Lentisphaera araneosa HTCC2155: one gene and its partner. The protein of the gene in region 1 interacts with the protein of each later gene in a pairwise test. Links are inferred from orthologs where the notes say so. Each region holds a gene or a part of one and is shown on either strand. Other genes may lie near its edges. The genes, in order: LNTAR_RS03190 and LNTAR_RS10390.

Region 1 (14,484 bases):
AATTTGATACCTATCGTTCTAGTGGTGCTGGTGGTCAGTGTGTAAACACAACTGACTCGGCTGTTCGCGTTACTCACATTCCTACCGGTTTAGCTTGTTACTCACAGCAGGAGCGTTCTCAGCACCAAAACAAAGAAATTGCTATGCAGTTACTACGTTCAAAATTACTTGATGAAAAAATTCGTCAAGAAAAGCAGAAGATGTCGGATGAACGCCGTGGCCAAATTGGTACGGGTGACCGTTCAGAGCGTATCCGCACTTACAATTACCCTCAGAGTCGTATTACTGATCACCGTTTTGGTGTGACAGTGCACAACCTTCCCGATGTGATGGCAGGGAAGTTTGCTGATGTGATGGATAAAATCCTCGCAATTGATGCTGAGCAACGCTTAGCTGAAGAAATGTAGTCGCGGTAACTAGAGAGTCTTATGTTTCGATTTGATAATATTCGTAAAGCCTATGCGGGACGCATGGTCTTGGATGACACTAGTTTTCACGTTCATCCAGGTGAGCGTGCTGGTTTAGTTGGCCCTAATGGCGCAGGTAAAAGTACGATTTTCCGTATCCTTACGGGGCAAGAAAGTTCTGATAAAGGTGATGTGAAACTTCGCAAGAATATTCGCATCGGTTGGTTGCGTCAGAATATTCCCGATGAATTGAAACATTTACCCCTTTTAGAATTCGCTTGTAAAGCGCGCCCGGATTTAGAGGCCATTCAAGAAAGAATTATTGAATTAGAAAAAGGTTTTTCTCAAGCAGCTGATCAGGATAAACTCTTGGCTCAAATTGGTGATCTTCAGCACGAGTTTGAAGCAGGTGGAGGTTACCTTATCGAAACGGCGGCTCGGACGTGCTTGTCTGGCCTAGGTTTTAGTGAAGCTGAATTAGAAAAACCTATTTGTGAATTTTCTGGTGGTTGGCAAATGCGTGCCGAGCTGGTGCGAGTGGTGATTTCTGATCCGGATTTACTCTTACTTGATGAGCCAACAAACTACCTTGACGTACCTGCAGTAGAATGGTTACGTGAGTTTATGGTGAACTTCCGAGGAACTTTATTGCTGATCTCGCATGACCGATACTTACTCAATGAATTGACTGATGTGACTTATGAAGTTTACGGAGGTCAGGTGACGCGTTACCCAGGTAATTATGATCAATACAAAAAGGTTCGCGATGAACGCATGGAGCGTTTGGAAGTTGAATCAGAAAAACTTGAGCGCAAAAAAGAGAAACTTGAGGGCTTCGTTAATCGCTTTAAAGCAAAAGCGAGTAAAGCCACACAGGCTAAAAGCCGCATGAAACAACTCGAAAAGCTTGAGAGCGTTGACACAATGGTGAAAGTATCGAGTGTGGATCTTCGTTTGGGTACACCGCCTGCGGGAAGTCCCGTTCCGGTTGAACTCGAAGATATGAGTAAGACTTACGATGGCGAGCGCTACATTTATCAAAATCTTTCTATGGCGATTCAAGATGGTGAAAAAATTGCTGTGGTTGGTTCTAATGGTATGGGTAAATCGACTTTGTTAAAGATTTTGGCTAATAAGCTTCCTATTGAAGAGGGTAAAGTGAGCTTTGGACATAAAACAACTATTGGTTATCATGCGCAAGAGCTAACTGAAAATTTTAGTAACTCCCTTAATTTGATCGAGCAATGTAAGTCATTTGCAGCTGACACGACTGAAGGTCGTTGCAGGCAGTTGCTCGGTAGTTTTGGTTTTCATGGGGATGATGTTTTTAAATTGACTGGCGTTTTATCTGGTGGAGAGAAAATTCGTCTTTCCCTTCTTAAACTTTTGCTAGCTCCGCAAAACCTTTTATTACTCGATGAGCCCACAACTCACTTGGATATTCAGGCAGTGGAGTCTTTGCAGGATGCCCTCAAAGAATTTCCAGGTACAGTTTGTTTTGTGAGTCACGATATTGAGTTTATCCGAGGCGTGGCCGATACGATTTTTGAAGTGACTCCCGAAGGTTTTAGAAAGTTTCATGGTGATTATGATTACTATATGTCGAAGATCAAGGATGAAGTGACTTTAGAGGAACAGCAAGAAAAATCGAAAGTTCAGGAATCATCTGGTTTAAATCGTAAAGAGCAGCGTCGTAAGGAAGCTGAAGAGCGTAAGAGCTTGAAGAAAAAACGTGGCCCTTTAGAGAAGCGTACACAAGCCCTTGAGAAACTCATTGCTGATTTAGAGGCAGAGGAATCGGCTTTGGTCGAAGAGTTTTATCAGGAGCCTCCTTCAGATCGGATGCAGGTAATGAATAATCGTTTAGATGAAATCTCTACAGAAAAAGAATCTGCTGAAGCAGAATGGGAAGAGAAGTTAGGCGAACTCGAGCTCGTTTTGGCTCAGATTGAGGAAGGGAGTTGAGCCCAGCGATCCATGCATCGCTCTTAGTCGTCGTTATTTCTGCAGCTGGTTTTATCGCTCATAGAAAAGAGGTCATTAAGCAAGGGCATAGTTCGAGCTTAACGAATTTACTGATAAAAGTTCTTATGCCAGCACTCATTTTTTCTTCTATCACACAAAATGAAAGTTTTTTGACTTCTAACTTGGTGTTCATGGCGCCGATCATGGGCTTTGCTTTTGTATCTATTAGCTTCATTGTGAGTTACATTTTTGCTAAGCTCTTTTTGCGAGGTAAAGATCTTAGTGATTCGGAGAATATCAGAAGTTTTGTCACTGCCTGCGGGATGCAAAATTATGGTTTCGTGGCCATTCCAGTTATTGTCACATTATTTCCCAATGAAAATCTAATTGGCCCTTTATTGATGCATAATGTTGGAGTCGAAATCGCTATGTGGACGGTTGCTTGTTCAACTTTGCGTGGGAATTTTGATAGAAAGTCCTTAGGACAGATTTTGAATATGCCCTTTATAACGGTAATTTTTTCTTTAATTGTCTTGTTTTCCGGTGTGTATAAGTATATACCCGCTTTTTTTGCGGATGCCGCGAAAGCAGTCGGTCAGACAGCGATACCCATTGGTCTGATTTTAGTGGGAGCGACTTTAAGTGAGCTTATTAAAGAAGGTCTATTTGAAGGGAAGACAAGCCGTGTAATCAAATTGTTGAGCTTAGGGCTGATTAACCGTCAAGTTTTACTTCCCCTCATTTGGTTTGCCTTGATCGCAATTATTCCCATGAGCGCGGAGTTAAAAAAGATTATGTATGTTCAGGCAGCAATGCCGGCAGCTTTCTTTACTATTGTCTTGGCGAAGCATTTCGGAGGCAACGTAAGAACGGTGGCCGGCGTTTCAGTGGCCTCTTTTATCTTGTCACCCATCTCAATCAGTATCTGGCTGAGTTTGGCGCCAAGTTAATTACTCTTCGCCGAAGCGGATTTGTTTGTAGAAGTAATTGTTGTGGTAGTCTGCCAAGGCGCGCTCGAGTGAGCGGTAGTTGTGGCGGAAGCCAGTCTTCTTGAGACGTTCCATATTGAGTCCAGCAGGAAGAATCTTGTAGTGCTGAGGGAGTTCAATACTAGGGTCGAGAAGGTGAGATTCTTTACCGCAGGCTTTAAGACAGAGCTTGGAGATTTGGCTCAAGGAAAATGAGGTGCCTGTGCCGGCGTTATACAGCCCATTGAGTTCGGGGTTGTCCATCAAGAACAGCAGGATTTCCACGGCGTCTTTCACATAGATCAAATCAATGACATAATCTTTGTCTTCATCTTCAGCCGTATAGACGGTTTTTCCATCATCAATCGCATTAAAGTTATTGGTGATGAGGCTAGGCATCTCTGTTTTGTGATATTCATTAGGGCCAAAGACGTGTGAGAATTTGAGGCCGCTGATACGATTGAGGATTTGGTTTTTGTGTGCCCACATATCAAACATCTGCTTTGAATAAGCGAGAGGTGTGGTGGGGCGAAGTTCTTCGATTTTTTCTTCACTATCATTTAGCGAGGCCTGGCCTTTGCCGTAAGTAATTGCGGAAGACGCATAAATAAAGCGAATATGTTTATTTAAGCAGTAGCTGGCTAGGGCCTGAGAAAACTTAAAATTACTCTCGGTTAAATAGGATTTATTTTTTTCTAAAGGGTCAGTACAGGCGCCAAGGTGAATCACGGAGGTGATGTTGTCTGGGAGTGCATCGCTACTCATTGCCTGAAGAAAGGAGTCTTTCTCTATGTAGTCAATATAACTAAGTGGGACGAGGTTGCGCCATTTTTCTGATTCGCCCAAGTGATCAACAATGAGGATGTTTGAACGATTTCGGCAGTTGAGTGCCCAGACAAGTGCGCTTCCAATAAAGCCTGCGCCGCCAGTTACTACAATCATAATGAACCTTTAGATAAATTGAGTTAGATTAATAAAGTCGCTGAGAACTAGAGAGAAAAGAATTCTTTCCAAGTTTCTTCTTTAAAAGCGACCATGGCTTTGTCGCCATCAATCACAAAGGGACGCTTAACGAGGTTGCCGTTGCCCATGAGTAAATCGAGTTGTTCGTCTAAAGAGAGCTCAGCAAGCTTTTTGCCGAGTCCTTGGGCGCGGTAGTCTTGGCCGGAAGTGTTAAAGAGTTTTTTGATGTTGCCGTCATAGGCATCGAGCATTTGGAGGAGTTCGTCTTTACTTGGTGCTTGCTCGCGAATGGGGATGGAATCATAGCTGATATTATTGGCTTCTAGAAACTTGATGGCTTTAACGCATGTGCCACAGCGTTTGTATTGATAGATTTTTACTGACATGGCTTAAGTTCTTTGTTAATTAAAGTGAATGAAACTAATTTACTCCCTCACTTGCTTCTTTATATAGAATGTGTGTAAAAAGTCGTGGTTTTTTGACTTTGATTTGAGCGTGAGTTTTAAGTGACTAGTTATTGTTGATGGGGGCCTAAAAGAGTCATGGAAAGGTCGTTTTCTTAAGTTGGTAATTGTTAGTGGCTTATAAATATTGACTTGCGCTGGATAAAAGCGATAAAGCTATTTGCGCTTTTTGCATCTTCGGTTACTTTACCCGTCTCCGAAATCCCTAGGGGTTAATAGGTGCTTTTGATTCTTAGTTTTCAATTAAAGCTAAGATAGGTATCTAAAAGAAAACAGCAGAAAGCTAAACAAGGAAATAAACATATGGTCAAAATCAGACTGACAAGAACGGGTAAGAAGAATGCCCCCAGTTACAGAATTGTTGTAATGGACGCTCGCGTTCGTCGTGACGGTGCTTACATTGAAAAACTCGGTCACTATGCGCCACTTCGTGATGAAGAAGTTGTGAATGTTGAAAGAGCAGAATATTGGATCGCCCGTGGTGCTCAACCTTCAAGCACAGTAAGTGACATTATTAGAAGAGCAAAAACTGGCGAAGCAACTCGCGGTCTGAAAGGCCAGAAAAAGAGTGAAGAGCCGAAAGCTGAAGTTAAAGAAGAAACTGCTGAAGCAGTAGAAGAAGTAGCAGAACAAGTAAAAGAGGCTGCTGAGGCGGCTGAGTAATGCTAAGTTTTCTCAAAAAACTTTTTGGTCTTGAGTCATCTAATGCTGGTGATTTTTACCCTCAGCCTGTAGGCGGAGATGAAGATTTGGTGCAATTGGTGAAATTCATGGTCGTACGTATGGTTGATGAGCCTGAAGCAGTTCAGGTTCGTGGCGAAAACAACGACAAAGGATTTCAGATTACTGTAAAGTGCAACCAATCGGATATCGGTAAAATCATTGGTAAAGCTGGTAAGAATATTCAAGCTTTACGTGCCCTAGTCAGCGGAGCTGGCGTTCGTGGTAGTCGTAGAGTGAGCGTTGAAATAGAGGATTAATCCCCATACTTCATATAGATATCATTACCTTATTTCCGGAAGTTTTTACTGAACCCATGTCGAGCTCCATTATTGGACGGGCAGTTGAAAGCGATTTAGTAAAAATTTCAATCCACAATTTGCGTGAGTATAGCACTGATAAACATCGCAGAGTGGATGACCGCCCTTACGGAGGTGGACCGGGAATGATTATGTCTTGTGAAACGATTTTTAGAGCTGTTGAAGATTTAAAAACGCCCACAAGTAAAGTTATCTACATGAGTCCAAGCGGTGAAGTGTTTAAGCAACGCCTAGCCGAAGAACTTGTTGAAGAAGAGCATTTGATACTTCTTTGCGGTCATTACGAAGGTGTTGACCAGCGAGTTTTGGATGGAATTATCGATAGAGAGATATCGATTGGAGATTATATACTCAGCAACGGAAATCTTGCTGCAATGGTTATAAGTGATGCAGTTATTCGTTTGATTCCAGGAGCCCTAGGCTGTAGCGAATCAGCAATTGACGAATCTTTTAACCAAGAAGATGGACTGTTGGAACATCCGCAGTACACAAGACCCGAAGAATTTAGACACATGCGTGTTCCAGAAGTTCTCTTATCTGGAAACCATAAAAAAATTAAAGAATGGCGTAGTGAGCAATCCTACCAGAAGACGCTGACTCGCCGACCTGATTTATTAAAGGAGAAATAAAGTGAATAAGATGCAACAAATTGCTCGCGAAAACGAGCGTACAGATCTTCCTGCATTCAATGTAGGCGATACTTTAAAAATTCAATACCGCATTGTTGATGGCAATAACAGCCGTTTGCAGGCGTTCCAAGGTAGCGTAATCGCTATTAAAAATAGTGGTAATAGCAAGACTTTTACACTTCGTCGTGTAACAGCTGGCCAAGGTGTAGAAAGAACTTTCCCTTTCAATTCACCTAACCTTGATTCTGTTTCAGTAGAAAGAAAAGGACGTGTTCGTCGTTCTAAACTTTACTACCTCAGAGAGAAGATTGGTAAGTCTGCACGTATCAAGGAAGCTAACTAGTAGCTTAGTCCTTGGACGAATTATTTACCATGCCGGAGCCGGATATGTTCTTTTTCGAAGAACATTACCGGCTTCTTGGTTTTCAGGCCATTGGGGGCGTCGACGAAGTCGGACGTGGGCCACTGGCAGGCCCTGTAGTGGCGGCCTGTTGTATAATTAGAGAAGGAGTAGTATTGCCCGAAGGGGTAGATGACTCAAAGAAGTTGAGCAGAAAAAAACGCCGACTTATTTACGATCAGCTACTAGAGGTAGAAGGTGTGAATTACGCCTTGGGAATCGTAGAAGCTGAAGAAATTGATGAAATAAATATTTTACAAGCCAGTCATTTGGCGATGCGAAAAGCAGTTAAAGCGATGAAGGTTAAGCCAGATTATCTATTGATTGATGGTTTGCCTGTCCCGGGTTTTGAGCAAGATAGCCGTAGTATTGTGAAAGGGGATTCCCGTTCGGTATCTATTGCAGCTGCGAGTATATTAGCGAAAGAATTTCGCGATGATTTAATGATTGAGTATTCAAAAAAGTATCCCGAATATGGTTTTGAAAAACACATGGGTTATGGAACCAAATTGCATATGGAAGCTTTGAAGAATTGCGGTCCTTGTCCACTTCATCGACGTTCCTTTGCTCCAGTGAGAAAGGCAGAAGATGAATTTAAGTGATTTACAGAAAAGAGATTTAAAGCATTTGTGGCATCCTTGTGCTCAGATGAAAGATTATGAGAGTTTTCCTCCCATGGAAATTGTTTCGGCTAAGGGAAGTTTACTTCAAACGGCAAATGACGGAGAAATGATTGATATCATTAGTTCATGGTGGTGTAAGAGCTTAGGGCATGGTCATGAAGATATTCAGCAGTCAGTGAAAAATCAGATGGACAAGTTTGAGCATGTAATTTTAGCAAATACCTCCAATGAACTCATAGTGAATCTATGTGAAAAAATGATTGCTTTAAATCCTGCTTATGATAAAGTTTTCTTTGCAGATAGCGGTTCAGATGGTGTTGAAGTGGCCGTTAAGATGTCCCTGCAATACCAACAGCAGAATGGGCAAGAGCAGCGTAAGAAATTCATGTCTTTACAGAATGCTTATCATGGCGAGACAATACTTACCTTAGCCTTGGGTGATTGTGGTCTTTATTCAGCTCCTTATGCAGCGTTGATGCCCGAAGTAAAAAAGATTTTAGATGTTCCCTATGTTACGGGACGAGTTGAAGACTTGGAAGAAGAAGATTTCTCAGAGCTGTTAAAGCCTCTTGAGGAATATGAAGACGAATTAGCGGGGATTGTTATAGAGCCGGTTCTTCAGGGAGCAGGTGGAATGTTGTTTTATCACCCGAGTTTCATAAAAGCCTTGCGCGAATGGACCAGTGAGCGAGGAGTTCACTTGATTGCAGATGAAATTCTAACTGGTATAGGGCGTTTAGGTAAGGCGCGTGCTTGTGAGTTCGCAAATGTAGTTCCAGACTTTTCGGTCTTTTCGAAGAGTATGACGGCTGGTTTTACTCCGATGAGTTGCGTTTTGACCACTAATGAAATTTTTGATGGTTTCTATGACGAATACGAGAGTGGCCGCGCTTTTATGCATTCGAATACCTATACAGGGAATGCGATTTCGGCTGCTGCTGCAGTCGCTGCTATTGATTATTATGAGAGGGAGCAAGTTTTTGCGAGAGTCGCAAAGGATTCTGCTTATATGCACCAGCTTTTTGAGGATGTGGCAAAAGACACAGGTGCACTGCTCAATGTGAGAAGTTGTGGCTTTGTAGCTGCCGCTGATTTAGATGTGAGCTTGAAGGGTTTAGATAAAAAGCGTTGTGGTTATAGCCTGTATAAAAAGGCTGTTAAGAAAGGCTTACTCCTAAGGCCGTTGGGGGATACGGTTTACTTCCTGCCACCGTTAAATACTTCAAATGAATTGCTTGCGAAATCCGCAGATATTATGAAAGAGCTTATTTTTGAGGAGCTTCGTTCTTAGCTTCATCTTTGGCGGGCTCCTTGCATTGCTCGTCTTGATCAGAGCAGCAGGGGCCGTTGTGGACTTGTTCGATCCAAGCTTCTATTTCTTCGGGGCTTAATTTTGACATTATTTGCTCTGTGAAGCGTACCAAGCAGCGGCTTTTCTGAGGCCATTAACGAGGTCGGTTTGAGGCTCATAGCCGAGGTATTTTTTGGCGCTCGAAATATCGGCTACATAATGAGTGACTTCACCAACGCGCGAAGGTTCAAAGCTGAGGTCGGCCTTTACGCCAAGTTCTTCTTGGAAAACGTCTGCAACAGTTCGCAGTGGATTGCCAGAGCCATGGGCGAGGTTGAAAGTTTTGTTTTGTACTTCGCCAGTAAGGATTTTATCGACACCAGAAGATATACCCGCAACACAGTCATCTACATAGGTGAAATCAAGGACTTTATCTTCACCATAAATAGTGATGGGTTCGCCATTTTTGATTTTCTCATAGAAGAGGGGGATGACACGTTCCATTCTTTCAATATCATTATCGTAGCGACCGTAGACGTTGCTAAAACGGTAGCAGATATAGGGTAGGCCGTAGCATTTTGAATAGGAGTAGAGAAAAGCCTCTCCAGATATTTTACTTGCTGAGTAAGGGCTTTCAGTCGTATGGAAACTTGCATCAGCCTCGTTGGTTATGTAGCGCTGGATATCGCCATAGACTTCACGAGTAGAGGAGTAGATGATAGGGATGTTGTTATTTCGACAGTATTCAATCATGTTGAAAGTCATCATGAAGTTATCTAAAGCTCGTGTTGGGTATTCGACTAATTCATGGACTTTGGCATTTGCCGCTAAGTGAATAACTAAATCTACTTTCCCGTAATCTAGGCAGCCGAGGCCGTCTGTGAAGTTGTCGTAACGGCTAGATAAATCTTGGTGGACTGTCGTGAGGTCATTTGTCCATGTGTTCTGTCGTTTATCAATACCAAAGATTTCGAAACCTTTGTCGATGAGATTGTAGGCTAGGTTTGTTCCGATTTGGCCACTAATACCAGTAATTAAAATTCGTTTCTTCAAAGTATGTCTCCGATTAAAATTCAAAGTCGTAGTATTTCGCACCAGGGTGCTTAGCTAAAGGTGAGTTCGATATGCTGATGTTTTTGGAAGACATGAGGTTTTCTAAGTCTACTAAAGGGAGTGCCTTTGGGGCGTAGTCAAATTCACTAGGGTTGAAGTCGATTTTAGGGTGCTTCCATTTATTAGCAGCGAGAATGTAGCCATTGTCTTGATAGATTCCGGCAGCAATTTCTTTGCGTTTAACGGGGAGCGCAATTTGAATGGCTTGCTTGCGAAGGCCTTCTACAAGTGTTGTTGTGGGCATCCACTTATTTCGATACATAGATATGCCGTATTTTACATAGATGCCTTTACGGATTTTGTCTTTTATTGCAGTAATTTGGTTTTTCTTTTTAAAATTATAGTCATGCTCAAGTCCATTGGCGTAGTTTTTGACAAGTTGAACAGCCTTTTCGGGAAAGAAGCGGGCGGTGTCTCTTCTGCTGATATCAATTACAGGGATTCTTTTGTTGCCAATCTTTAGCATGCCATAAGAGTCGACGCCGTAGAATTTGCCTTCAACTTTAGGGTTGCTGCCAAGGGATTTTGTCTTATAGATGGTGATTGTGTCTCCCTTCTTATAAGGAGCATAGTATTCTTGTGCTTCTGCTAAAAAATCCTTAGAGCTTTTTGCGTCATTTGATTTTGAATACTCCTTTTCAGCGGCAAGTACTACGAGTTTTTCTGTTTCAGCAATGCTTTGTGCTTTTGGGGCAGGCCAAATTATTTTGTGTTGAGCGGCGATCTTTTCAGTTGTGATTTGTTCTTTTAAAGCTGTGGCGGCGGCTTCTCTTGCCTGGGAAATGATTTCTTGGTTAGAGAGGACGGTTTGGTCTTGTGCTTGAAGGGCAAAGATACTGAAGAGTAGGCAAGGAAATAATTTCACAAAAGCTCCCTAAATATTTTTGTTGAATAGATTCTTGTTGTTGGTAAAGTACCTATAACCCGAAGTGAGGGTTATATATGCAGTAACAAGCATGAGGATGTTGATGAAAGTAGATAGGTTTTTGTTGTGGATGACTTGAGTGTTGCCTTTGATAGTCCAAAATAAAGCAATTATGCCAAGATAGGTGAACTGTAAAACAGTTTTTATTTTTCCAAATTTATCGGCTTGGATGATTATGTTTTTACTGGCGGCAATTTGCCTTAAGCCCGTTACTGCAAATTCACGTGTCACAATAATAATGGCAAACCAATCGGGTATTACGCTCTTTTTACACAAAACAAAAAATGCTGCAGCGACTAAGATTTTGTCAGCAAGGGGATCCATGAGCTTGCCGAAATCAGTGATGAGCTTGTGTTTTCTCGCAAGGTAACCATCTAGGAAGTCGGACAGTGCCGCAGTGATAGCAACAAGGAGGGCTGCCCAGCGAAAGAAGGCATTTGAGTCAAACTGAGCTAACACGACAAATACTAATGTTAAGCCGAAACGGCTCACTGTGATTTTGTTGGCGATATTCATTCTGCGAAAACAATTTCCTTTTGGTTTTGACTGTACTCAATATATTCAATGGGTAGATAATTGCCATTGGTATCAAGGTGGAGTTGGCCTTTTTCATCGATTGCAAAGCGTCCAGAAGCGAAATCATTGACTGATGGAGGGAATACAATCCAATCTCCATCAACTTTAAGGGCTTCTTGGTTTTCGTTTGCCATGTCACGAAGAGCGTCCTTTGCTTTGCCTTGGCGCTGTGCATAAATGGATTTGTATGACTCGAGATCTGTGTTTTTGAAATCTATGTCAACTTCAGGGGATAGGCCAATGATTGAGCCTTCGTCCATGCCTGCCCCTGAGCTGCTATAGGCACTGGCTACGATGACGGTAGTTCGCATGTGATCGAGATTGTTGATGACAGCAAGTTCGATGGGGATAGCATGTAGGCCAACTAGTAAGCGTTGCTTGTTGTCGTCGACCACTGTTAAGTCTCCCGGGTGCACGTTGAGGCATGGGAGTTTTTCTGTGATATTGCAAAGTGGAATGAATCCTGCGAAAATCGCAAATTCTAGAGGGAATTGTTCGAGTTTAGTGATTAGCCCTTTGGTCCAGGCTTCTCTGGCTATTCGTCCTTCTTCTGATGCAAGAGAGATGGTCTTGAGTCCAGCCTCTTTATAAAATGTGAAAATATCATGTTCTATAAGCGGGATATTGAACTGCTTTGCTATGTCACGAGCAGCGCATCTTTCGGGTCTATCGGTAACGATGCAGGAGGGGATGAAGTTGCAGTTTTCGGGGTCTTTTTGCCAAAACTCTAGGATTTTGACTGCATTGGTACCGGAACCACTGATAAAAATGGCTGTTCGAGCTTTGCCATTGGGAGGGATTTCGAAGAATTTTTTCATACAGGTCTTTGTGGAGCTTGATTTCAGATTTTATTTACAAGGATCAACACTATATTGAAATTGCATTTGCCTCAAGCAGGCAGGGAAAAATAAAGATTAAATTTAAGGTTCGTTTTTTCATGAGGAATTTATTAAAAGTTTCAACTATTTTCGTATTAGCACTCTTTTTTGTTCTACGCCCACAAGCTGAAGCAGCAATTGAGAATAAAGAAAGTGATGTGAGTACACTGATTGTTACAGGTTATTCATTGCATTCACGTTTGTTAGCAGATCTTTTGCAATTTCATACAAAGCAACCGGTGATTTTCATTACGAGTCCAAATGCTAAAGAAGTTTTATTTGTCCCAGCACAGAGGAAAGATGTGCCAGCTCAGAAGCCATTGAAGGTTTTGGCTGCTGAGTTTCATAATTTTGTCAACTTCGCACATCCAAAGCAAGTGGTGCTTTTGGGGGAAGAGAAATTCATTCCAAAGCACTATCGTGATGTACTCAACCCCAATATCAAAACATATGCATTGACGGATAAAGATTGGAAAATCATTGCGACTCAGTGTGAAGAGCTCTTCGGCATTAGTGGCCTTGCGGCTAAATTCCAAGCTGAACTTGATCGTTTAGCACGTGGTGGAGCCAATATTGGTACACAAGAAAGCCGTGAGCCTCAAATCGTTTTGCCAAAGAAGTAGCAAGCGAATTTGCACAATACATTCCACATCGCGCGTGGAGCTTTTTTAGAAAGCCTAAGAGATCCCGCAATTATAGTGATCTTTTTTGTTACGGCTTTAATTAATATTATTTTACCAGTAACAGCATTGTTTGTATTTAGAGAGCAGTTCCGCATGATTGTCGATAATTTCATGGCCACTATTTTATTGGGTGGTTTGATATTATCAGTTTTTAGTGCCGATCGTGTGATGGGCAAAGAAATTTCTCAAGGAACAGCGGGTTTTATTTTTTCTAAACCTGTAAGCCGTGTTGAATATGTCTTAGGTAAATTGTTAGGTGTAATGACTCTGATGGTATTTTACGGTTTCTGCAGTTCAATGGAACTGTTGATTTCTTTAAGGTGTGCAGGAGACCAGTTTAGACTTGAATGGGGAATTTACGCAATGCTTATTGTTGCGAGTTTAGTCCTTCCTTATTTAGGGGGAGCTTTACGCAATTTTCTAAAGGGTGGAAACTTTTGTCAATCTAGTATGCTGATATTGCTAGTTTCATTAATAGTAGCGACTAGCATTGCTCATTTCTTGCCAGGCCACTCAAAAGGAGAAGAAGGACTTAATGGGCAAGTGGCCATAGGTTTTATGATACTGAGTTTTGCTTTAGCATTAATGGGTAGTGTTGCGATAACAATGATGACCCGCTTACGAGTTACAGGAACCTTTATTATGATGTTTTTAGTTTTTTTAGGAGGCGCCACTGCGGATTACTTCTTTGGGATTGCAGCTGATAAAGGAAATGTTTTTGCTCGCCTCATGCATGTAATGCTGCCGAATTGGCAGTCTTTTTGGCAGGCTGAAGCTCTGGCAATTAAGATTAATATACCAACTGCCTATCTTATATGGTCTTTTATTTATATGTTGACTATGATTTGTTTCTTTTCATCATTGGCATGTTTTTTATTTCAAGGCAGAGAATTACATGGAGAAGCGAGTTAATGAATATAAATCTACATCATTTAGAGTTGTTCTATTATGTTGCTGAAGCAGAGGGAATTTCCAATGCAGTAAAAGTAATGCCTTACGCTATTCAACAACCCGCAATTAGTCAACAGATTGTGAGTTTGGAGAAGCATCTAGGGGTCAAGCTATTCGAAAGACGACCTTTTTGTTTAACAGATGCGGGTCGAGTTCTTATTGCGGTAGTGGCTCCGTTTATGGAAAAACTAGCTACAATAGAAGATGAATTGCGAGACCTAGATAAGCAACGTTTACGCTTGGGTTGTGCTTCGCTCATTGCTGAGCATTATATACCTCAGATTTTACCAGATTTAATGAAGAAATATCCTAAACTGATGCCCGTAATTAACGAGCTTGAAGGGCGCTCCCCATACAGAGACTTAATTAGTGGGGATCTAGATGTGGTGATTTCCTCAGAACCTTTGCCGAGAAGCAAAAAATTTAATAACGAGACTTTGCTTACTATTCCCTACAGAGTGATTGTTAAAAAAGAGAGTCCTTTGGTGCAAAATTTCCAATGGTCGGAGCAGTGTTTAGATTCAATGAGTTGGGTTGCTTTACAGGAAGATAGTTATAGTATGAACTTGCTCAAGCAAGAGATGAGGAAGCATGGTTGTGCCCCCGTA
Region 2 (14,947 bases), on another replicon or contig:
AATTTGGCTAAGGACTTGGTAGCGAAATTTGCTGAGCTTATGCCAAAAGCAGAGTTTGTCCTACAAGAAAATACTGAACCTAAAGATTATCATACTACCCTAAGTGATTTGAACGCGGGACGCATTGATTTTTTTGTTTGGCCTAAAGAAGATTTTCCTGGTTCGGTAGAGGCGACTTATGACTATTTCATTCACGAAGAAGCCACAGTGGTTTTCATGAAGGGAAATCAAGGCTTTGTCAATTTACGAAAAGCTTTCTCTTTTCCCGTTAGTTTCGTTGGTGCGGGTCCTGGTGAGCCGGAATGGATTACTGTGGAAGGCTTGAATTACCTAAAAAATTGTGATGTCTGTTTCTACGATGCCTTAGTAAATCCTCAAATTCTCAATCACATTGGTCCTGAAACTGAAAGAAAGTATGTTGGTAAGCGCGGTGATTCAACCTCCTTTGATCAAGGTAAAATTAATGAATTAATTTTCAATGCCGTTCGCGATGGTCACAAAGTTTTGCGCTTGAAGGGCGGAGATGCAGGTATCTTGGGTCGAATTCAAGATGAAGTTGACTTCCTCCAAGAATACGAATTGTCTTGGTCAATTAGCCCAGGAATTACGGCAGCACAGGCTTTGGCTCCTTGTACAGGAACTTATTTAACTTCACGAGGTGTGAGCGATCGAGTGATTTTGACCACCGCGCGTCAGGCGGGTGGAGGCCTCAATCAGCTTATGCATTTTGATCGCGCGACTTTAGTGATTTACATGGGGATTTTATCCATTAAAAAAATCTGTTCACAATTACTCGAAGCAGGCTATCCCGAAGATTTGCCCGCCATGCTCGCGATGAACTTGGGCCGTAGTGATTGTCAAGAGTTACGCGGTCAGCTCAACACAATTGCGGAGCTCGCAGAAGAAAATAATTTACGCCCTCCAGGTCTTGTGGTGTTTGGTGATACAGCAGGAATAAAAAGCTTCCCGACTTATTCCCCTCTCTTGGGGCGTCGCGTTATTGTTTGTGGTGGTAGCGAGAGTGCATGGCAGCAAGAAGAAAAATTCTTGCGCTATGCTGGAGCCAAGCCCGTTTATATTCCCAATCTAGATCTTTATCAAGATAGTGATTTGCGTTTCCCAGAATACGATGATGTGATCTTTTTAGATGCACGTGCGGTTTATGCTTTTCAGGGTATGTATAAAGAGCTTCATGATGAAGTGACTTACCTCTGCTTAAATGAGGAGGTCTCGGTGAGTTTTGAATGTCTTTATGGTCAGCAGGCACAAGTGACAGAAAACTCGAGTCTTGTGGGTGAGAGCTTGCGTCAGTATTTATCTCGGAAGTACTTGGATGCTCTTTCTCCTCAATGAAGAACTCAGTTTTCCTCCCGTAGATTACGCGGATGAAAATGGGCTGTTGGCTGTGGGCGGAGATTTAGACCCCCAACGGCTCATTCTTGCTTATCAGTCTGGAATATTCCCTTGGCACGACGAGCCACCCATGTGGTACAGCCCCGATCCTCGCATGGTTTTGGATTTGGAGAATTACAGACCTTCAAAATCTTTATTACGCCGTATTAAAAAGGGTGAGTTTGAAGTGAAGTACGACTCTGCTTTCGGTGGAGTGATTCGATGCTGTGCAGCTTTGCGTGATGATACCTGGATTTCGGAAGATTTTATTGAGTCCTATACCAAGCTCCATGAGATGGGGCTTGCTCATAGTATAGAAACTTATCAAGATGGGCAGTTAGTCGGTGGCCTCTACGGCTTATCAATTGGACAAGCTTTTTTTGGGGAATCCATGTTTCACACTGTGACGGATGCCTCGAAAGTTGCCTTTCACTACCTTGTGCGACAATCGCAAAAATGGGCTTTCGATTTGCTGGATTGCCAAATCAATAATGATCATTTATTGAGTCTTGGGGGAAAAGATATCCCACGTGATGATTATATGGATCTGCTCAAAGAGGCTTTGAGTAAGCCTAAAAAAAATGAATCCTGGAAAAAGTACTCTCCCCAGGATATCTATCTTTGAGCTCTAATAAAAAAGGACTAAAAATCAAAGGTTCCTGATCTTTAGCCCATACCTAAACAAACGCGATCAATGGAGTTCGCATATGAGATTCTATAATAAAGGCTCTTAGTGTTATGACAAGTTAAACTTGATAAATTTAATCAAGTTTAACAAACACTTAACTTAAATATGTATCGGACGATTTTCCGTCGCCATTAAAGCAGCTTCTTTAAAAGATTCTGTATAAGTCGGGTGAGCGTGACAAACTCGACCAATATCCTCAGCAGAAGCCCGGTATTCCATCGCAAGAACCGCTTCGGCAATTAGATCGGCACAACGTGGGCCAATCATATGAACGCCTAAAATTCTATCGGTTTCCGCATCGGCGAGGACTTTGACAAAGCCTTCTGATTCTTCTGAGGCACGAGCGCGGCCAGAAGCACGGAAAGGGAATTTACCCGTTTTATATTTGATCCCAGCTTCTTTAAGCTGTTCCTCAGTTTTGCCTACGCTTGCCACTTCAGGCCAAGTGTAAACAACACCAGGAATGAGATCGTGATCCATGTGCGGCATTTCGCCATTCATGAATTCAACTGCGCAAACGCCTTCTTCTTCCGCTTTGTGAGCTAACATAGCGCCACCAATGACATCGCCAATAGCGAAGATGTGTGCTGCCGATGTTTGTCCGTGATTGTTGACGGGGATAAATCCGCGTTCACCAACTTCAACGCCAGCGGCTTCGAGATTGAGTCCATCAGTGAAAGGTCTACGGCCAACAGAAACGAGTGCGTGGTCTGTCTCAAAAGAGAGTTCATTCCCCTTCTTGTCTTCAGCCGTTACAGTGACTTTGTCGCCTTTCACGGTAGCGCCTGTCACTTTCGTAGAGAGGTGGAATTTAATTCCAAGCTTTTTAAGTGAACGTTGAAGAGTTTTGCCGAGCTCTTTATCCATAGGAGGGACAATGCGATCCATGAATTCAACCACAGTGACTTCAGTTCCTAGACGAGCGTAAACACTACCGAGTTCGAGGCCAATAACACCACCGCCAATAACAACCATTGATTCAGGAAGTTTTTCAAGTGTGAGCGCTTCAGTAGAAGTGATGATACGCTTTTTGTCGCAGGGCATGAAAGGCAGGTCAACGGGCTTTGAGCCAGTGGCAATAATGAACTTGTCACCTTGGTACTGAGATTCTGAACCGTCTTGTGCCGTCACTTTTACTGTATTAGCATCGACAAATGAACCTAGACCTTCGAGACGAGTGATTTGGTTTTTGCTAAAGAGATAGTTGATGCCTTCAGTTGTATTAGATACAACGTCAGTCTTTCTTTTGATCATTTGAGTGAAGTCAACTTTTAAGTCGCCAGTTTGAATGCCGTGTATAGCAAACTTTTCTTTGGCTTGGTGAAAGTGCTCAGATGAATCGAGAAGAGCTTTTGAAGGGATGCAACCCACGTTAAGGCAAGTGCCGCCGAGTGTCGAGTATTTCTCTACGCAAGCGACTTTCATGCCCATTTGAGCGCCACGAATCGCAGCTACGTAGCCACCAGGGCCACCACCAATAACGATTAAATCAAATTTTTCCATGAGTTCAGATCCTAGAGTTCTAAGAGCATGCGAGTCGGATCTTCGAGAAGAGTCTTGATCTTCACGAGAAAACGTACAGCATCAGAGCCATCAATGATACGGTGATCATAACTGACAGCGAGGTACATGATAGGACGAACTTCAACTTGGCCATTAACTGCCACAGGACGTTCTACAATATTGTGCATACCGAGGATAGCGCTTTGGGGACGGTTTAAAATTGGCGTTGAAAGCATAGATCCAAAAGTGCCACCGTTGGTGATAGTGAAAGTACCGCCAGTCATTTCTTCTGGGGTGAGGTCCATGTCGCGACCCTTGAGTGCGAGCTCACGAATCTTTCTTTCTATACCGCTGAAGTTGAGTTGATCACAATCACGAATCACTGGAACCACAAGACCTTTCGGAGTTGATACGGCAATACCCATGTCAACGAAGTCGTGATAGATGATGGAGTTGCCGTCAACTTGTGCATTCATGATCGGGAATTCTTTAAGAGCAATCGCAGTTGCTTTTGTGAAGAAAGACATGAAACCAAGTCCGATTTCGTGCTTGTCTTTAAACTCATCTTTGTGCTGCTTACGCAAATTCATGACAGCAGACATATCAATTTCGTTGAAAGTTGAAAGGATAGCGGCTTCTTGTTGAGCATCAACAAGGCGCTGAGCAATCGTACGTCTAAGACGAGACATTTTTTCTGTGCGTGTTCCGCGAGCTTCCGGAGCAGTAGCTGGAGTGGGTGCCACAGCAGGTACTGGTGCAGGACTAGCATTCTTGTTAGCAACATCTTGAACATTCGGAATTGAACTTGGGATATTGAGAACTTTTTCACGAGCAGCTAAATGCTGAATAACGTCTTCTTTAGTGATGCGGCCATCTTTACCAGTAGCCACAACATCTTGGGCACTAATATTGTTTTCGGCAATAAGTTTACGGGCAGCAGGAGAAGCCATGTCAACGCTTGGAGCGGCTTCGACTTCTTCCTCTGTTTCTTCCACTTCTGCTGTGCTTTCAGCAGCAGAGCCTACACCTTCTTCTAATACAGCGATAACTTCACCAACTTGAACAGTTTCATCTTCTTCAACTTTAATGTGAAGTGTACCAGCTGCAGGAGCTGTAATTGTTAAAGATGCTTTGTCAGTTTCGAGCTCTACCATTGGTTCATCAAGCTCGAGGAATTCACCATCTTCTTTGAACCAGCGAGCGATATCGGCTTCTGTTACTGATTCGCCAGCGGCCGGAACGATAATTTCAATACTCATTTCAAAAATCCTTGCTTATTTTTTGCTGCTGAGGCCTTCGAAAGCCCCTTTAATAATTTTTTCCTGGAAGGCAATTTCGCGCTTCATGAGACCATTTGCAGGACTCGCACTCTTTTTGCGGGAGATGAACTTCATGTCGTGGCGTAGGTGATCCAAACGCGCTCTCATGTAATACCAGCCACCCATATTTTGCGGTTCTTCTTGAACCCAATACCAATCTTTACAGTGGCCGTACTTTTTGTGAAGTGCGGTGTCTTGGTCTTTTGGCGTAGGATAAAACTGTTCAATACGGACGATGGCGACGTTTTCGAGGCCTTGTTTTTCTTTCTCGTCGAGAAGTTCGTAGTAGATCTTACCAGAACAGAGGATGAGGCGTTCGATTTTTTTCGCGTCTTTTACTGAATCGTCATCAATCGTTTCTTTGAATTCACCTTTTGTTAAATCGCTTACTGGCGAAACAACTTTTGGGTGACGAAGAAGACTCTTTGGAGTCATGACGATAAGAGGGATTCTATAAGTTGCTTTAAGCTGACGTCTAAGTAAGTGGAAAAGGTTAGCAGGAGTTGTTGGGTTTGCAACAATCATATTGTTTTCAGCTGCAAGGGATAAAAAGCGTTCGAGGCGGGCACTTGAGTGCTCGGGGCCTTGGCCTTCGTAACCGTGAGGTAAGAAGCAAGTTAAGCCATTCATACGCTGCCATTTTGATTCTGCAGAGGAAATGAATTGGTCGTAAATGACTTGAGCGCCATTGGCAAAATCACCAAATTGAGCTTCCCATACTGTGAGCGAGCTTGGTAGTGTGTGAGCATAGCCGTATTCAAAACCTAAAACACCGTACTCAGAAAGGTGTGAGTTATAGGCTTTGTACTTGGCTTGGTCTTTATCAATGGAGTTGAGTGGAACGTATTCCATCTCATCTTTTTCGTCAATTAAGTAAGAGTGACGATGTGAGAATGTGCCACGACGTGAGTCTTGACCAGAAATTCTAACTGGGTGACCTTCGAGAAGGAGTGAGCCAAAAGCTAAGTGCTCGGCAATACCCCAGTCGACTATGTTGCTGTCGAAGTAGACGTGACGACGTTGGTCGATGATTTTACGTAATTTTCTGAGGATGTTGAAATCTTCAGGGATATCTGTTATACCCTTAGCGATTTTGTTGAGAGTCGTCTTTTTAACACCTGTTTTTGGTGATTTCTCAAAATCAGCTTGCGTTGCTTTGCGAATACCGCTCCACTGCTTCTTAAGGAAGTTAACTTGGATCGTTTTATCTTGAAGTTCACGAGTCGTATCGAGAGCTTCCTGTAACTGAGAGTTAAATGTTTTGACGATGCCAGAAGCTTCTTTTTCGATAATTTCACCACCGTTTACAAGACGTTTAATGTACATGTCGAGCACGGTTGGGTGCTTTGTGATGGCATTATAAAGGAGAGGTTGAGTGAAACGAGGTTCATCACCTTCGTTATGACCATGACGACGATAACCAAGGATATCGATGTAAACGTCGCAAGCGAATTTTTGACGAAGCTCAATAGCTGTCGTACAGGCATGAACAACGGCTTCAGGATCATCTGCGTTGACGTGGAAAACTGGGGAGTTAAGCACTTTTGCGATGTCTGTACAATAGAGGCTTGAACGGCTCTCGCGGTAGTTTGCAGTAAAGCCTACTTGGTTATTAAGAACGACGTGGACCGTGCCGCCTGTACCATAGCCGTCGAGATTAGCCATGTTACAGATTTCGTAAATAATGCCTTGGCCAGAAATCGCTGCGTCACCATGAACAAGAATAGGAACAATTTTATTAGGGTCATTTTCATAGAGTTCTTCAATTTTGGCGCGTACGCGACCAAGGACAACGGGATTAACAGCTTCGAGGTGAGAAGGGTTGGCTGCTAGTGAAAGGTGCAAGGGGTTACCATCTTCCGTCACAACATCAGCTGAGTGACCCATGTGATATTTTACATCGCCATCACCACCGACGTCGTCGGGAAGGGCGTGGCCTTCAAACTCTTGGAAGAGAGCTTTGTATTCTTTTTCAAAAAGATTAGCGAGAACGTTGAGGCGGCCACGGTGTGCCATGCCCATAACGAATTCTTGAACGCCTAGGCGTGAACCTTGATTAAAGAGTTCAGTCATTGCGGGGATAAAAGCTTCTAGACCTTCGAGAGAGAAACGCTTTTGGCCAACGTATTTAACACCGAGGAATTTCTCGAAACCTACACCTTGTGTAAGTTTTTTGAGAATATTCATTTTTTGTGTTTTATTGAAGTTGGGCTTATTGGCATTTGATTCCATTTTTTCATGGAGCCATTGGCGCATTTCAGAACTTTGGCTATAGCGATATTCAACACCAATAGAAGAGCAGTAGGTGTCTTCAAGGTGAGAGATAATATCTTTAAGTTTTGCTCGGCCGAGACGGATTTCGTGGCCTACATCAAATTCTTCTTCTAAATCAGCTTCATCTAGACCAAAATAGTCTAGAGTTAAGTCAGCTTGGTGAAGACGCCTAGGACGGATCGGATTCGTTTTTGAAATGAGGTGACCTCGAGAACGGTAAGCATTGATCAACTTCATGATCTTGACTTCCTTTTCTACATAAGAGGTGGCTTCGAGAGTTTCTTGCTTGTCTATACCTAGTTCATAACCTTGAAAAAATTGCTGCCAAGAAGCGTCCACCGAATTTGGGTCGGTTTTGAACTTTTGGAGCATCATTTCAATGTACGCCGGATTGGCGTTGTCCGTGACGTTTGAGCTGCTCATGTGATTTAGTCTTTTTTGTTGTATTTATGTGGTATTAATTTATAAACTTGCTTATAATGGAACAGGTATTTAAGAAATCAAAGAGATGTCATAAATTCTCAATAAAAAATGTAAATGTTTTTAAGCTTATAACAATAATGTAAAGACTTTTCTTCATGAAGGCTAAAAAATGAACAAAAATGTACAGTTTCAGGATTTGGGGCTAAAGAAAACGATCCTTAGTGCTATTTATACAGCTGGGTATAAAAAACCAACTCCGATCCAAAATAAATCATTAAAGATAATTTTACAGGGCCAAGATGCTCTCGTGCGTGCTAAAACTGGAACGGGAAAAACGGCGGCTTTTGCGATCCCCGCATTGCAGCATTTGCGTGCTGAGGTTCAGCACCCACAAGTATTAATTCTCACGCCAGGCAGAGAACTCTGTAAACAAATCTCCCAGGAATTCATAAAACTCGGCAAGGGCTTAGAAAATTTTCGTGTCGCGGAAGTGACTGGTGGCGGTAAATTATCGGGAGTTAAGAAATCTTTGCATGGAGCGCAAGTTATCTCGGCAACTCCAGGGCGCTTGATAGATATTAAAGAACAAGGTTTGCTCAATAGCAATTGTATAAACATGCTTGTGATCGATGAAGCCGACCGCCTTTTTGATATGGGTTTCAGAGAAGCCGTAACGAGTATTTTAAAAGATCTGCCTAAATCAGTGCAGACAGTTTTATGTTCGGCTACATTTACAGATGATATAAAGAATTTTTCTAAGACGCTTTTAAAGAAGCCCGTGATTATTGAAGACCGTTCAAATATTGGCTCTGAAGAAAATTTAGAAGAATGGGCGGTTTCGGTTTATCCTGAAAATCATTTAAAGCTCACAGAAAAACTACTGAAGAAGCATAAGAATGATCAAGTCATTGTGTTTTGTAATCACAAGGAACGCGTTGATGAAGTAGCTGAAAAGCTCGATGATATGGGCTTTGATGTTCACCCACTTCATTCTGGGATGGAAAAAAATGTTCGAAACCAAGCACTCAAGCTCTTTCGGGATAAACAGGTTCGAATACTCGTTGCAACTGACGTAGCTTCACGAGGGATCGATATTCCTGGCTTACCGCTAGTTGTTAATTACGATTTACCCTATGACTTCCCCGATTATGTTCACCGTGCGGGCCGTACTGCTCGTGCAGGTAAAAGTGGTTTAGTGATATCTTTTTATAATGGCCGTAAAGAAAAAACGATCAAATCCTTTGAAGAACGCACCGGACGTCAAATGTTGCGCGTGAGCTTCAATCAAATTATGGATGAGAAACAAGTCTCGCAAAAACCATTGGCAAAAAAGAAACAAGATTCCGTGCGCAAGAAGGCGAATATTCGGGATTGCTCTCGCATCATTGTTTATGGTGGGAAAAAGCAGGGTTTAAATAATGGCTTACTCAAAAAGATCTTAGCAAAAAATTGTGGTTTGGACGACTCGGATATCGGCTATATCGAAGTTAATGAGAAGCATACACTACTCGGGGTTCTTCGCGAAAAATCGAGCCGAGTCCTCACAACATTGCAAAAAACAAAGATTTCTGGCCATATTCTCAAGCTTGAATTGCGAAGAACGCAAAAACGTAGGTAAATTAAGTCCAAGATAATAATATTAGAGAATTTATGAAAGAAAAACTCATTTATTACCCCTTACTTCCCGATCCCAAAGAGCTCGGCTTTGAGCGCTCTAACTTTGTTCGACGCTGGATTGAAGAAGATCTTTTTGACGCGGGACTTGTCACTGACGATGAATCAAAAGCTAATGCTTATTTAGTTGCCTCTGGTGATGGCGGCATGACTCGTGCGGCACGAACTACTTGCGATAGTGGCAAAGTTTTGTTCGGTCTCAATTGTGGTACACTTGGTTTTTTGATGAACCAAATTGAGCAGCCTCATCAAATTCCTTTATTTAAAGAAGAGCTTCACCTCGTCAGTGTAAAGTTGATGAAAGGACATTTTTATAATGCCGCGGGCGACAAAACCTCGTATTTAGCCTTTAACGATATTTTTTGTGGGGGCAATATTGCCGACTTTATTTCCTTCGAAATAACCGGTGAATTGAGTCATTTTCGTAATCGTACAGTAAAAGGCAATGGCGTCTTTGTTTCGACACCTCAGGGTACGACGGGTTTTGCTCTTAATGCCCGTGGCTCATCTGCTGTTCTACCCTTAGATACACGTACTTGGTATGTGGGGGGCGTCGCAACGGGACCTTATCCTTCAAGCGTATGTTCTCCTCAAAAGATCACTATCAAATGTACCTCGCGTCGAAAAATTAATGCTTATGCTGATGGCTATGAGCAAGAAGCTAAAGAAATTGACCAAATCATTATTGAACCCACCGATCACGAAGTCACTTTAGCTTTCCGTACAGGAGTTGATTTTGAAGCAAGACGTCGTGAATTGGCCGAAGCCGTAGAGCGCGGATTAACCCATTAGGATTCACCATGGAAGAAATCTATAAGGGCAAATTTTTACATTATATAAAAACGGGAAATTGGGAATGGGTCACTCGACCCAATGATATTTCCGCCGCAGTAATTGCGGCTGTAACGGACAAAAAAGAATTAGTCCTCATTGAACAATTTCGCGTTCCCATGAATGCACCCGTCATTGAATGGCCCGCAGGCCTCGTTGGAGACGGTGATTATGAGGGTGAAGAGAGTTTTATAGCGGCTCAGAGAGAGCTAGAGGAAGAGACGGGCTATTACGCCAAAAATTTCAAAAAAGTGGTTCACGGCCCCGTATCGGCGGGAATGAGCGACGAAGCCAATGATCTTTACATTGCTTGGGACCTCGAAAAAGTGTCCGAGGGTGGCGGTGTTGATGACGAAGAAATTATAACTCATTTGGTTCCCTTTGCAGAACTACACGAATTTATTGAAAAGAAACAAGCACAAGGTTGTGCCCTAGATCTAAAAGTCTTTGTGGGCGTTTATTTTTTACAAAAAGAAGGATTGATATAACATGGCATTTACACTCGAAATTGGCAAGGAAGCCATTGATTTTGCGCTCCCCGCAACTGATGGCAAAACTTATTCACTCAAAGATTTTCAGAAAGACTACTTAGTGATCTTTTTTACTTGTAATCATTGCCCTTACGTTATTGGTTCGGATGAAAGCACTCGCAAGACCGCCGAGGCTTTTGCGGACATAGCAGATTTTGTTGGCATCAACTCAAATTCAGTGAATACCTACGCAGAAGATTCTTTTGAGCACATGGTCACACGCATGGAAGAACATCAATTCCCATGGACTTACCTCCATGATGAGCGTCAAGCAGTGGCCAAAGTCTATGGCGCTTTGCGAACTCCGCATTTTTACGTTTTTAATAAAGAACGCCAGCTGGTCTACACAGGCCGTGCCGTCGATAAGCCTCGCGTTGGTCAAACTCCCTCGATTTTTGATCTCGATCGTACCCTTGAGGAACTCAAAGCAGGTAAAGAAGTTTCTACACCCCAAACCAACCCTATTGGCTGCAATGTGAAGTGGGATGGCAAAGATCATCACTGGATGCCCATCGAAGCCTGTGATTTGGTTTAAGCGTCGATGAAGAGTTTAGGTGTCGAAATTAAGAGCAGTACTTGTGTTTTAGTCTTGCTTGATTCGGCAGACGAAATCAAAGAAGCAACAAAGATTGAATTAGAAGACCCTTATTGCGCGACGAGTGTAAAGGAATTCTTTGATGATTTAAAAACTTGGCTCGAGAAATGTAATGCCGATGTGGTGAACATTAAAAAGCGTTTGGAGAAGGGCAAGTTTGCGGGTGGCGCGAGCTCCTTTAAAATTGAGGGCTTGATTCAATTGGCTGCCTTGGTCTCTGTTAACTTAGTTGGTGGGCCTGAACTCAATCGCTTAGCTAAATCAGTTGAGACTTTGCCAGCAATGAAAAAGTACCAAGAGCAGGCTTATTTAGCAGCGTTGTCAGCGCTTTGATTTTATGTACGAGAGGGACAGAGTCCCTTTCATTTGCGGAACATCATTCAATTAAATGAAGGTATAAAAAATGCATAAATTATTTTTAGTTCTCACTTTTTTTACTTTTGCGGTCTTCGCAGAAAACAAAATCAATACTTCAAAGCCCAAGGTTTACATGGGGCGTCAAATTGCTTGGACTATGCATTGCAATGCGGCTCATTGGCTGACGCGTACGGAGCGAGAAAAAGAAGAAAACACCTCCGAAATGCTTCGCGAACTCAAGCTCAAACCCGGCATGGTGGTAGCGGATGTGGGTTGTGGCAATGGCTATCACGCATTAACTATGGCAAAAACTGTTGGCGAAAAAGGCAAAATTCTCTGTGTGGATGTTCAGCTCAAGATGCTCGAATTCCTTCAAGAGAGAGCGAAGGAAGCAGGAATAAAAAATTGCGTATCAATTCTAGGTGAATTCACTGATCCCAAACTGCCGAAAAACTCTGTTGATCTCATCTTACTCGTCGATGCCTACCACGAATTTACTGAACCTGAATCCATGCTCAAAAAGATGCGCGAGTCCCTCAAGCCCGAGGGAGTTTTGGTACTGGTTGAATTTCGCAAGGAAGATAAGAAAGTTCCCATTAAAGAAGATCACAAAATGAGCAAGGTCCAAATGGATAAAGAACTCACTGCCAATGGCTTCAAAGTTGTGCGATCTTACGATAAACTTCCCTGGCAACACATGGTTTTCTACGGTAAAGATAAGTAGAACTAAGCGCTTAAATTCATTATCCCAAAAGTTTTAGAGACCATTAATTCACCACAGAGGACTCAGAGTTCACAGAGAAAAGTTTGGGTTCGTGATTTATCGTGAATGGTGAAGTCATCATCATAAAAACTCATCTAATCTGTTAGTGTTTCAGCTCTATGTTCTCGGTGTACTCTGTGGTAAATATGTTTTTGATTAACTGTTTACGCATGTATGTCCATATATAAATTCTCGGTGAACTCGGTGGTGTGATTGTTTTGTAGATGAGTTCCTAAACTAAGTTGAGGCTCTTTTGGTTCAATATGTTCAAACTTGGTATAAGTTTTTTCTCTTGGAAGTAATGTGTTGCATTCTGAATTAATTAGGTTCCCCAATGTCTGAAATCCTTTCTTTTATTAGTGCTGAATTAGCCATTCAATCATCTCAAATAAGCAAAACAATTGAGCTCTTAGATTCTGGGGCGACGCTGCCATTTATAGCGCGTTATCGAAAGGAAGCCACGGGAGGCTTAGACGAAGTGCAAATTGGCGCCATTCGCGATTTAAAATCGAACTTTGAAGAACTCGATAAAAGAAAACAGGCCATCTTTAAGTCACTAAAAGAACGAGATCTACTCACTGAAAATCTAAAAGCTAAACTCGAACAAGCCAAGAACCTCAATGCGCTCGAAGATTACTATCTTCCTTATAGACCGAAGAAGAAAACGCGAGCTTCGCAAGCACGAGAAAAAGGTTTAGAACCTTTGACTCAAGTTTTGATGCAGCAGAGTGGTGATCGCATTGATTTTCATAAGTTTATCAATCGCGCTAAGGGCGTGAATAATCGCGATGAGGCCTTGGCCGGTGCTCGTGATATTTTGGCTGAGCAAATGAGCGAAGATTCTAAAACGCGTTCGCAATTGCGCAATGCTTTTGAGACTCATGCCCGCTTGAGTTCAAAAGTCATCAAAACTAAAATTGAAGATGCGCAAAAGTATCGTGATTATTTCGATCTAGAAGAAAAATTGAGTCGTGTGCCAGGGCACCGACTCTTAGCGATTTTACGTGGCGAACGCGAAGGTTTTTTACGAGTAAAAATGCGACCGGATCAAGAAAGAACTCAAAAGATTGTCGAGCGCAATTTTGTGAAGGGTCGAGGTTTGGCCTCTAGCCAAGTTCAACTGGCTGCCGAGGATGCCTATAAGCGACTGCTCCTCCCATCTTTGGAGAAAGAGGTTCAAAAGAAAGCCCAAGAGAAAGCCGATATAGAATCAATTCGTGTCTTTGTGGCGAATTTACGCGAGCTCTTGTTAGCCGCACCCTTAGGTCGAAAAAAGGTTTTGGCCTTTGATCCAGGCTTTAGGACAGGAGCGAAAGTCGTTTGTTTAGGGTCGGCCGGTGAGCTTTTGTACAACTGCAATTTATTTCCCGTGGGGAACTCAAAAGAGAAAGAGCAGCAAGCAGCGGATGAGACGCGTCGCTTAGTCAAAAAATATGCTATCGAAGCTCTTGCGGTGGGCAATGGTACGGCAGGTCGTGAAACAGAACTCTTTCTCAATGAACTCGATTTGGGGCTTCCAGTGATTTCGGTGGATGAGAGTGGGGCATCAATTTATTCAGCCAGTGAGAGTGCCCGCAATGAATTTCCCAATCATGATTTAACTGTGCGAGGCGCGGTTTCAATTGGTCGTCGACTGCAGGATCCCTTAGCAGAACTCGTGAAGCTCGATCCCAAAACCATTGGCGTTGGCCAGTATCAGCATGACGTGGATCAAAGTGCTTTGAAAAAGGCTTTGGATGATCAGGTACTCAGTTCCGTGAATGCAGTGGGCGTAGATCTTAATACTGCCAGTGTGGAGCTCTTGAGTTATGTATCGGGCATTGGGCCAAAACTAGCCGAAGCGATTCTCAACTATCGTTCATCTGAAGGGCTTTTTAAAAATCGTAATGAATTAAAGAAAGTGCCCCGTTTGGGTGATAAAGTCTTTGAGCAAGCCGCGGGTTTCTTGCGTGTCTTTGATGGGGATCAAGTTTTGGATTCCAGTGCCGTTCACCCAGAATCCTATGGCCTAGTCAAGCGCATGGCAAAAGACTTAAATTGTTCCGTGACTGATTTACTTAATAGCGGGGAATTCAGACAGCAAATAAAGCTCGAGTCATATGTGAACTCATCAGTAGGCTTGCCGACCTTAGAGGATATTAAGCAAGAATTAGAAAAGCCCGGTCGCGACCCTCGTCCAAACTTTAGTGCTTTTAGCTTCTCCCAAGATATTCATGAAATCAGTGACCTTCATGTGGGGATGAAAGTTCCAGGTTTAGTGACGAATGTGACCAAGTTTGGAGCCTTTGTCGATGTCGGAGTTCACCAAGATGGTCTGATTCATATCAGTAAACTCAAACATGGCTTTGTTGCGGATCCCGCAGAAGTTGTCCGGGTGCGTCAACAAGTGGAAGTCAAAGTCATTGAAGTGGATGCCAAACGCAAAAGGATCTCTTTATCCCTGATTGATTAAGCTAGTTCTTTTCTTGCTTAAAGAGCCACTTCATGAAGTGACTTTCGGGGTCACAGCGACTTCCACTCATGGTGGTTACGCCACTCTCGTGACCAGGAATGAAGCGGTCGGAAACTCCGTGATTTCCTCCTTTCCATGAAGTGAGT

The links.
Region 2: the proteins of LNTAR_RS03190 (region 1) and LNTAR_RS10390 interact in binary tests that used the Escherichia coli proteins (3 or more experiments, as listed by UniProt). The link is inferred for Lentisphaera araneosa HTCC2155 from one-to-one orthologs.

Annotation. Positions count from the first base shown.
Region 1 is NZ_ABCK01000003.1:65,829-80,312, forward strand. What follows is about bases 1-2,900. They hold LNTAR_RS03190 (ABC-F family ATP-binding cassette domain-containing protein), read left to right. Parts: upstream 1-428; coding sequence 429-2,372; downstream 2,373-2,900. Other genes in these bases: prfA (peptide chain release factor 1), read left to right, coding at 1-407; LNTAR_RS03195 (AEC family transporter), read left to right, coding at 2,369-2,900. Also shown: more of LNTAR_RS03195, read left to right, coding at 2,901-3,322; LNTAR_RS03200 (NAD-dependent epimerase/dehydratase family protein), read right to left, coding at 3,323-4,282; LNTAR_RS03205 (Spx/MgsR family RNA polymerase-binding regulatory protein), read right to left, coding at 4,330-4,689; rpsP (30S ribosomal protein S16), read left to right, coding at 5,071-5,430; LNTAR_RS03215 (KH domain-containing protein), read left to right, coding at 5,430-5,747; tRNA (guanosine(37)-N1)-methyltransferase TrmD, read left to right, coding at 5,753-6,436; rplS (50S ribosomal protein L19), read left to right, coding at 6,447-6,779; LNTAR_RS03230 (ribonuclease HII), read left to right, coding at 6,809-7,438; bioA (adenosylmethionine--8-amino-7-oxononanoate transaminase), read left to right, coding at 7,425-8,750; LNTAR_RS28155 (hypothetical protein), read right to left, coding at 8,725-8,859; LNTAR_RS03240 (NAD-dependent epimerase/dehydratase family protein), read right to left, coding at 8,859-9,803; LNTAR_RS03245 (hypothetical protein), read right to left, coding at 9,817-10,728; pgsA (CDP-diacylglycerol--glycerol-3-phosphate 3-phosphatidyltransferase), read right to left, coding at 10,738-11,304; LNTAR_RS03255 (formyl transferase), read right to left, coding at 11,301-12,182; LNTAR_RS03260 (hypothetical protein), read left to right, coding at 12,302-12,865; and more genes. UniProt on the Escherichia coli protein: Genetic data indicate it may be involved in ribosome assembly or function.
Region 2 is NZ_ABCK01000008.1:156,376-171,322, forward strand. Bases 4,658-8,020 are described here. They hold LNTAR_RS10390 (2-oxoglutarate dehydrogenase E1 component), read right to left. Parts: upstream 7,624-8,020; coding sequence 4,858-7,623; downstream 4,658-4,857. Other genes in these bases: odhB (2-oxoglutarate dehydrogenase complex dihydrolipoyllysine-residue succinyltransferase), read right to left, coding at 4,658-4,842; LNTAR_RS10395 (DEAD/DEAH box helicase), read left to right, coding at 7,769-8,020. In the rest of the region: cobA (uroporphyrinogen-III C-methyltransferase), read left to right, coding at 1-1,353; aat (leucyl/phenylalanyl-tRNA--protein transferase), read left to right, coding at 1,334-2,017; lpdA (dihydrolipoyl dehydrogenase), read right to left, coding at 2,180-3,583; more of odhB, read right to left, coding at 3,595-4,657; more of LNTAR_RS10395, read left to right, coding at 8,021-9,217; LNTAR_RS10400 (NAD(+)/NADH kinase), read left to right, coding at 9,250-10,065; LNTAR_RS10405 (NUDIX hydrolase), read left to right, coding at 10,074-10,592; LNTAR_RS10410 (thioredoxin family protein), read left to right, coding at 10,594-11,169; LNTAR_RS10415 (DUF3010 family protein), read left to right, coding at 11,176-11,562; LNTAR_RS10420 (class I SAM-dependent methyltransferase), read left to right, coding at 11,633-12,310; LNTAR_RS10425 (Tex family protein), read left to right, coding at 12,684-14,801; LNTAR_RS10430 (carboxylesterase family protein), read right to left, coding at 14,803-14,947. UniProt on the Escherichia coli protein: E1 component of the 2-oxoglutarate dehydrogenase (OGDH) complex which catalyzes the decarboxylation of 2-oxoglutarate, the first step in the conversion of 2-oxoglutarate to succinyl-CoA and CO(2).